DNA from 3 places in the Staphylococcus lugdunensis genome. Region 3 is predicted to be linked to each of the others. Evidence: predicted binding sites of a transcription regulator. Region 3 holds the regulator's gene; each other region holds the start of a gene.
What was found. Region 3 encodes NrdR, which represses ribonucleotide reductase genes. Its sites were predicted from a motif close to AACACNATATATNGTGTT; they were not measured.

Region 1 (3,298 bases), 890 kb from region 3:
TCGGTGCGACAGATGCATCAGAATTATTAAAAGGTATAGATAATGTAGACTTAACCATTATCGGTCCTGGTTTTATGCGACAAGCACATCGAGCGAATGAATATATAGATAAACAGCATTATTTAGATTTTATTGATTTGTATCAACATGTCGTTGTTGATTATTTAAACAAAAAGAGTAATTAAAAGAAACTTAACTATGAAGAAACATTTGATAATAAATGTCTTCATAGTTTTTTATGAATAAATTTAATTGTTTTTGATGTCATTAACGTGAAAGCAATTATCGGTTTTATTACAACAAATGTAATAATCTGTTGATTATGATGTCTATCATCCCCAACATCATCGTTGTTAGAGATTGTTACAAAATAGCTATGAGTTTTACATCGAACGACTGTTTATTATGATTCTTTTACAAAATATTAACAACGCACACAGCAGCTTATTTTTCTGATAGAGTGTGATTTGTCGTTGAAACAACGAGAAAAAATTAATCATGTTTTGTAACTTGAAGGTAGCCACGAGATAAAGAAATCATTATTTAAATGAATTTAGGAGGATATTTGATTATGAAAAAGATCGCTACAGCTACAATCGCAACAGCAGGATTTGCAACAATTGCACTCGCAGGAGGTCATGACGCACACGCTGCTGAACAAAACAATAATGGTTATAATCCAAATGATCCATATTCTTATAGCTATTCATATACAATTGACCAACAAGGTAATTATCACTACACTTGGCAAGGTAATTGGAGTCCAAACCAAGCACAACAAGGTCAATATTATTCATATAATTATACAAACACAGCAGGCACTCAAAACTACAACTACAATACGCAATATAGTCAAAACTATCAGCCACAAACTCAAGCATATCACGCAAACAATGGTGGCGGATTAGGTGCTAGCTATTCAACTTCTGATAGAAATGTTAAAGTAACAACTACACAAGCACCATCAAGTCATGCTTCAAATACTAGTGGTGGTTCAGCGTTTTCAGGTAAATCAGGATCAAGCTCAAACCTATACACAGCAGGTCAATGTACGTATTACGTTTTTGATAAAGTAGGCGGAAAAATTGGCTCTACATGGGGCAACGCAAGTAACTGGGCTAGCGCAGCTGCATCAGAAGGCTATAATGTTAGCAATTCACCAAAACAAGGTGCGGTAATGCAAACATCACAAGGTGCATATGGTCATGTCGCTTACGTTGAAAAAGTCAATAGTGATGGTTCAGTTAAAGTATCAGAAATGAATTACAATGGCGGACCTGGCGTTGTCTCTACACGTACAATTTCAGCAAGTCAAGCAAGCTCTTACAATTACATCTCATAATCAACTATTTGAACGGTTCATCCTACAATATTGTGCTTCAACAATATTGTAGGATTTTTTTATTGTCTGCTGCTCAAAGTTCAAGGATTATTAACAACTCTTTGACAGTTATGTTAACATGTGGGTTTTTATTTGAAATACTATATATAGTGTTATAAGTTTAATATAAGTACTATATATAGAAATGGAATGATTTTTATGAAACAACTTGAAGCTGAATTACAAGGTCTCATTACCAAAGATCCAGCAATTGTAAATGAGAATGCCAATAAAGATAGCAATACATTTTCAACGATGCGTGATTTAACAGCAGGTGTCGTTTCAAAGTCATATGCATTACAACATTTATTACCTAAAAGAGTCGCACAAGCACATAAGAATGGAGATATACATTTTCATGATTTAGATTATCACCCATTCCAACCTTTAACAAACTGCTGCTTAATTGATGCAACATCAATGTTACAGCATGGGTTTGAGATTGGGAACGCCAATGTCACTACACCGAAATCAATTCAAACGGCGTCCGCACAACTTGTACAAATTATTGCCAATGTTTCTAGTAGCCAATATGGTGGCTGCACGGTCGACCGCGTTGATGAATTACTTAGTACATATGCACGACATAATGAAGCACATCACCGCAAAGTTGCTGAAACATTTGTTAGAGCAGATGCTATAGAAGATTATGTAGATCAACAAGTAACTAAAGATGTTAATGATGCTATAGAAAGTTTAGAGTATGAAATAAACACATTGTACACATCAAACGGTCAAACGCCATTTGTAACACTTGGATTTGGTTTAGGAACAGATAAACTAAGTCGAAAAATTCAACAGGCAATTTTGAACACACGTATCAAAGGACTAGGTAAAAATAGAATTACTGCAATCTTTCCAAAATTAGTCTTTACGATAAAAAAAGGCGTTAATTTTAGCGAAGAAGACCCTAATTATGACGTTAAGCAACTCGCTTTAAAATGCTCAACGAAACGCATGTACCCAGATGTTTTAAACTACGATACACTGGTTGATATTTTAGGTGATTTTAAAGCACCTATGGGTTGTCGTTCATTTTTACCAGCTTGGCGTGATGCTCAAGGGCAATTTGAGAATAGTGGTCGATGTAATTTAGGTGTCGTAACATTAAATATTCCGCGTATTGCGATTGAGTCTCAAGGCGATAAGTTAACGTTTTGGCGACTTTTCCATGAGCGTATGGATATTTTACATGAAGCCTTACTTTATCGTATTGAGCGTGTTGCACAAGCGGTTCCTGAAAATGCTCCGATTTTGTATAAAAGTGGCGCCTTTAAATATAAATTACAAGAAGGTGAAGATGTTACGGATTTATTTAAACATCGCCGTGCTACGATTTCTATGGGTTATATTGGGTTATACGAAGCAGCTACTGTATTTTATGGTCCAAACTGGGAAACAAATCCAGATGCCAAGGCCTTTACATTAGATATATTAAAAGAAATGAAGGATTATCAATTAGAATGGACGGAAGAGACGGACGTTTGGTTCAGTATTTATAGTACACCGAGCGAATCATTGACAGACCGTTTTTGCCGCTTAGATTATGAACGATTTGGCTCTATACCAGATATTACGGATAAAGGGTACTATCAAAATTCATTTCATTATGATGTGCGAAAAGATGTTACACCTTTTGAAAAAATAGATTTCGAAAAGGATTATCCATACTACGCAAGCGGTGGATTTATTCACTATTGCGAATATCCAAAATTAAATCATAATTTAAAGGCGCTTGAAGCGGTTTGGGACTATGCCTACGATAAAGTTGGTTATTTAGGAACAAATATACCAATTGATCGTTGTTATGAATGTGGCTATGAAGGAGATTTTGAAACAACTGCTCAAGGATATACATGTCCACATTGTGGTAATCATGATCCTAAAACAGTAGATGTGGTCAAACGAACATGTGGT
Region 2 (3,298 bases), 890 kb from region 3:
AGGGTCCATTAACTCAATAAGATCGTTCATAATAATATTCATACAATCTTCATGAAAATCACCGTGATTTCTAAAGCTAAACAAATATAGTTTTAGTGACTTAGACTCAACCATTTTAACATTCGGGATATATGAGATATAGATTGTAGCAAAGTCGGGTTGACCTGTGATAGGGCAGAGTGACGTAAATTCTGGACAGTTAAATTTAACGAAATAGTCTCTCCCTTGATGTTTGTTAACAAATGTTTCTAATACATCTGGACGGTAATCAAATTGATAATTGTTATTTTGGTTACCTAATAATGTAATGTCTTTCATTTCCTCTTCTTGACGTCCTTGAGTCATATTACCGCTCCTTTAATGTGATTGTTGTGTATTTGATTCACGTCGTGCTTGGTCAAACATATAGTAACTTGCACTAATGATAATAATATAGCCGACTATAGCATACATATCTGGTGTTTCGCCAAATAAAATAAAACCAAATAGTGCAGTAAAAATGATAGAAGCATACGTGAATATTGAAATATCTTTCGCCGCAGCAAAACTATAAGCTAATGTGATACCTATTTGACCTACAGCTGCTGCAAGCCCTGCACCTAAAAGATATAATATTTGGGTTGTTGTCATTGGCTCAAATGTTGCGATGGAAAACGGGATCAACACAATCACGGAAAATAATGAAAAGTAAAAAACAATCGTGTAAGGTTGTTCACGTCTGCTTAGTGCGCGCACACATGTATAAGCTGATGCAGCAAATATTCCTGAAAATAATCCTGCTAATGATGGAAGCATTTCAGAAGAAAATTCGGGCTTAACTATAAGCAACATACCCATAATGGCAATGATCATCGCAGATATTTGATATTTTCGCACTTTTTCATGTAAGAATAGTAAACTTAATAGGATAGTCCAAAATGGATTAAGTTTCATTAGTGTGTCGGCATCACTTAACACCATATGATCTATGGCAAAGATGTTGAGTAATACGCCAATCAACCCAAGGGTAGACCGTCCAATCAATAATGGTTGATTACGAAGTTTACCGAACATTGGCTGTTTATATTTATAAATAAAAAATAAGGGTATAAACATAGCAACAAAATTTCGTGCTAACGACTTTTGAAAGACAGGTAAATCACCGGCAAGTCTAAAAAAAACTGACATAAAACTAAAGCCAATAGCAGAAATGAGGATAGCAATAATACCTTTCACTTTTGGATTCACTGTTAATCGCCCCAATAATAAATTTTAACTTATATATGATAGCATAAAAAAGCAATCTATGCATTGGAACTTGAAATGTATAATGCAATCGTTTATAATTAAAAAACGAACATACGTTCTATTTGGAAATAAATTAAATATCCGGAATATTTGTATAAAATTTTAAATTAAGATTGTATACCATATTTTTATGTTTGAATTAATAGCTTCAAAAATGACGCCAACCCGGACGATAAAGCTATTTAAGAAAAATTTTATAAATGCAAGCATTAATGCTCACAAAAATGTAAAATATTTTTTTGAGCTATTTTAAACTTACAGTGACGCACGTTTATTCGAAATTCCGAACGTTAAGGAGCAATCTCAAACTTTTAATAATTAAGGATATTATGTATAATGAAACACAGAATGTTGTGTTGGTTTTTGAAAACCAACACAATATATAGTGTTTACTTCTAAAATAGAATGCAATAAAAAAGTCAATATTTAAGCAAAATAACACTAAATAAGGCTAATTTCTCACCATATTCGTTATGCATTAGAGAAATTTTACTATTATACATATAGTTCGTTTTTGCTTTATACACAAGATGTAGTGTTTATATGAGGCATTGAACAACTATAAAATGGATGACTGACATAAATGATAGTCTAATGATGTTTCATCAGCACAGAAAAAATGAGCGATAGCGTTTAATTTGTTATGACGTATTTTAAAACATAACATGAATTTATACTAAACAACATACTACGCAGTAACAAATGAACATGTTATAAACAACACGACACATATCCATGCAATACTAGTGCAATTCGGTTTCTAGCAAGAAATCTTTATTTTTTAATACAAGATTGATGAAAGAAGGCGATTAAATGAAAGTTATTTATTTTTCATTTTCAGGAAATGTTCAACGATTTATTAAAAGAACCGAATTATCAGATGTTATGGAAATAACAGAAGATAATTGTCAAGAAGAAGTAAATGAGCCTTATATTTTAGTAACAGGGACAATTGGCTTTGGTGAAGTGCCACAAGAAGTACAGCAATTTCTACAAGTCAATCATCAGCACTTGCAAGCAGTTGCTGCAAGCGGCAATCGCAACTGGGGACAAAACTTTGCGAAGGCTGGACAGACGATTTCTGAACAATATAACGTGCCATTACTAATGAAATTTGAGGTTCAAGGATCAAACAGTGACGTGAAAGAATTTAAGGACAAGGTGGGTCAATTTAATGAAAATTATGAACGAGAAAAAATACAATCATATTGAACTAAATAATGAAGTAACCAAACGTAAAGAGAGTGGTTTCTTTAATTTAGAGAAAGATCAAGAAGCATTAAAGGTTTATCTTGAAGAGATTCACGATAAAACAATTTACTTTGATGACGAAATTGAGCGCTTACATTATTTAGTAGACCATGATTTTTATTTTAATGTGTTCGATAAATATAGTGAGATAGACTTACGTGAGATAACTGATTTTGCCAAGTCAATTGAATTTAACTTTGCAAGTTATATGTCAGCAAGTAAGTTTTATAAAGATTACGCGTTAAAAACGAATGATAAATCACAATATTTGGAAGATTATAATCAGCACGTGACAATCGTAGCACTGTATTTAGCTAATGGTAATAAAGCACAAGCAAAACAATTTATCTCAGCCATGGTAGAACAACGTTATCAACCAGCGACGCCGACATTTTTAAACGCAGGTCGCGCTCGACGTGGTGAATTAGTCTCATGCTTTTTATTAGAAGTAGATGATAGTTTAAATTCTATTAACTTTATTGATTCAACAGCAAAACAATTAAGTAAAATCGGTGGCGGTGTAGCCATTAATTTATCTAAATTACGTGCTCGTGGTGAAGCAATTAAAGGAATTAAAGGTGTGGCTAAAGGGGTATTACCAGTCGCAAAATCACTAGAAGGTGGATTTAGTTATGCAGACCAACTAGGACAACGTCCAGGTGCAGGTGCTGTATATTTAAATATATTCCACTATGATGTTGAAGAATTTTTAGATACTAAAAAGGTTAATGCTGACGAGGATTTACGTCTATCAACGATT
Region 3 (3,298 bases):
CGTTTTTTAACATCACAAATTGTAATAATATATTTATGACGCCTAACGGTAGTTTTTCTCTACTAACCAATTCTTCTATCATCAGCTTTTGTTGATGAGTCGGTTCTGAACCCGACCATGAGGAGAGCATATCAACTGGGCTTATATTATCTAAACTAGATAGCCACTCGTCTTGTTTTGTATTAGTCGAGTTATCACGCGTATGTTGGCTCTCAGAATCATAATATTTATCAGCATTTATCGCTAATTTAGGCAATTGCTGTTCATGCTCAATTAAATAATATGATCTTGCTTGTTTGCGTAACTCTTCAAACGATAAAGTTTGTGCACTTGTAATTGAGTTTAAAATCATGCGTTTCATTGCCTCAACGGTTAAACCGTATAAAGTAGCCAATTGTAAGATTAAAGCTTTAGCTTCATCTGTAACTATTTCACTACTAATAAAATGATGTTGAAGTAACTCTTTAAGTAATTCGAAATCAAAGTGCTCATTAGACAAATCAAGACCTTTATAATATTGAGATGATTTAATGTTTTGACTATCAATTTTAATATCTTTATTAGGCATTTTAAAAACTTCAGTAAATTTGTGCGTAATATTTTGATAATTTGTTAAATCTTTTCTATCTTGCTCAAAATATTGTTTTAACTGTACAAAGCGCTTTTTATCGACTTCACTAAATAAAAAAACTGACAGCATAGGATCATTAAAAAATTGATAAGCTGTAGGTGGTTGTATTAGTTCATAGATAAAATTTGAATTATCAGATTGATGGCGCACAAAAGATTTAAGCAAGCCAATCCCCTCTAAATAATCCATTGTCTTTCTAAAATCTAATAAATTAACCTTTAACTCATTCATAATGGTATAATGCGTTAGCAATTCCTGATTATTTTCAGATACAAACTGATTTAAATAATGGTATAAACCAATGGCATGCGTACCAATCAATGGAGCATATAATCGATTTAATATTTCTAAGTGAGCCTGACTAAGCTCAAAATGACGAATAACTTCAAAACTGTCTCTTGGTCTTAAATCAAATTGGTAAGCTTGCATGGTCATTTAAGAGTCACTCCGTTTATTATCATTTAAGATACCTTGCATGGAAGCTAGAAGCTGATCAACATCTTTAAATTCTTTATATACGGATGCGAATCTGACATAAGAAACTTGATCGACATGCATAAGTAAATTCATTACATGTTCCCCAATATCTCTCGAAGAAATTTCAGTGTGACCCTCATCACGCAATTGCCATTCTACTTTGTTTGTAATATCTTCTAATTGTTGATAACGCACAGGTCTTTTTTCACAAGATCTTACCAAACCATTTAATATTTTTTCTCTTAAAAATTGTTCACGTGTACCATCTTTTTTAACAACGATTAATGGGCTCACTTCTATGTGTTCAAAAGTAGTAAAACGCGTGCCGCATTTCTCGCATTCACGGCGGCGACGAATTGCATTTGCTTCATCTGCATGTCTTGAATCAACAACTTTTGAATGTGTAGAGCTACATTTTGGGCATTTCATTTATATCACCCTCTTGATTAGATTATGCTTCATTATACTATATTTTCTATTTTGACAAAAGCAGTGACATGTTCATTGAATCCATACAGAATTTTAACAAATAGCAATTTAACATAACTTTTTTATACACGCTATTCTTATATATTTATAAAACCTTTTCTATTTTACTTTTTTCAAGAAAAATTATTCAATTATGGCTTTACTTTACAGTTTGCCCCTCCATAATAAATATTACTTATTCTCAATAGTAGAACATTATATTAAAAATTTTTTAATTGATGTTGTTTGTTGAATTGTAACGTTGTTTTTTCTGTATTTACTTTGATTTGAATTGTGGATGACTAAAAGTTATTTCATCGTCATTGCCATAATCAATTTCAAAACCTAGATCTTCGAGCATTTGATAATCTAACTCATTTGGTTGACCACCGGTAATTAAATAGTCACCTACAAATATCGAGTTTGCAATTTGTAATGCGAGTGGTTGTAATGATCGCAAATTTACTTCACGGCCACCTGCTACACGAATTTCTTTTGTAGGGTTTATTAAGCGGAATATAGATAATATTCTTAAACACTTCATAGGCGTTAAATCATCCATACTACCAAATTTTGTTCCTTGTATCGGATGTAAAAAATTCACTGGAATACTATCAGCATCTATTTTTTTCAATGCGAAAGCCATATCAATTATGTCTTCATCGCTTTCACCCATACCACATATTACGCCTGAACATGGTGAAATATGATGTTCTTTCATATATGATAACGTTTGTATACGTTCATCATATGTATGTGTTGAAACAACTTGCCCATGATACGACTCGCTAGTATTAATATTATGATTATAGCGATCAACTCCAGCAGCTTTTAATTTTTCTGCCTGCTCTTCGTTAGCCAATCCAAGACAGGCACAAATTTTTAATTGTGGATGATCCTTTTTTATATCTTTTACCGTTTTTGTAATATGTTCTACTTCTTTGTCACTTGGTCCTCTACCACTCATAACAATACAATACGTACCAATTTTATTATTTGAAGCAACATCTGCGCCCTTACATATTGTTTCATTTGACACCAAGGCGTATCGTTGTTTGTGCTTCATCTCTCTAGATTGACCACAATAGCCACAATCTTCAGAACAAATTCCACTTTTTGCATTCAAAATCATATTTAGTTTGACTTTATGACCGAAATAATGTCGTCTAATTAAATAAGCTTCATGCACTAAATCTAATGTAGCTAACGAAGCATCTCTGTAAATTTTTAAGCACTCAGCCTGAGTTAAATATTTCCCGTTAATAATTTGATTTGCTAAGTTCATTTCCCCACATACCTTTCTGCTTTCAATATAGTTATATCTTAGTCTTTGATACCAACATTGTAAACCATAGATATTATAAAGTTTACAATATAGTTGTTTATTTTGTTAAGACTTAAAATATAAAACGAGGTAAGTTTCCAACTTACCTCGCATTGATGCAGTAATAAATTGTTTATTTAATTAGTTCTCCAAGTTGATTTGCTACCTCAACTACTCTATTAGAATATCCCCATTCGTTATCATACCAGGCTATAACTTTAACCTTATTATCTCCCATGACCATTGTATTTTTAGCATCTATAACTGCTGAATGAGGATTTGTATTATAGTCCTTAGAAACTAGAGGGGCCTCTTCAACATCAATAATTCCTTGTAAGTTTGCATCTCTAAATGCATGATTAACTTCATCTACTGTCACTTTTTGTTTTAAATCAACG

Region 1: nrdD (anaerobic ribonucleoside-triphosphate reductase) is a predicted target of NrdR. The motif match lies at 1,479-1,496, and genes of this name have one in related genera.
Region 2: nrdI (class Ib ribonucleoside-diphosphate reductase assembly flavoprotein NrdI) is a predicted target of NrdR. The motif match lies at 1,810-1,827, and genes of this name have one in related genera.

Annotation. Positions count from the first base shown of each region.
Region 1 covers NZ_CP014022.1:1,801,858-1,805,155, forward strand. The annotation lists gene AL499_RS08430 (ArgE/DapE family deacylase) at 1-185, shown strand, start outside; gene AL499_RS08435 (CHAP domain-containing protein) at 572-1,342, shown strand; gene nrdD (anaerobic ribonucleoside-triphosphate reductase) at 1,541-3,298, shown strand, end outside.
Region 2 covers NZ_CP014022.1:1,008,748-1,012,045, reverse strand. The annotation lists gene queF (preQ(1) synthase) at 1-345, opposite strand, end outside; gene AL499_RS04800 (DMT family transporter) at 358-1,227, opposite strand; gene nrdI (class Ib ribonucleoside-diphosphate reductase assembly flavoprotein NrdI) at 2,101-2,499, shown strand; gene nrdE (class 1b ribonucleoside-diphosphate reductase subunit alpha) at 2,462-3,298, shown strand, end outside.
Region 3 covers NZ_CP014022.1:120,617-123,914, reverse strand. The annotation lists gene AL499_RS00600 (replicative helicase loading/DNA remodeling protein DnaB) at 1-1,066, opposite strand, end outside; gene nrdR (transcriptional regulator NrdR) at 1,067-1,537, opposite strand; gene bioB (biotin synthase BioB) at 1,854-2,861, opposite strand; gene gap (type I glyceraldehyde-3-phosphate dehydrogenase) at 3,034-3,298, opposite strand, start outside.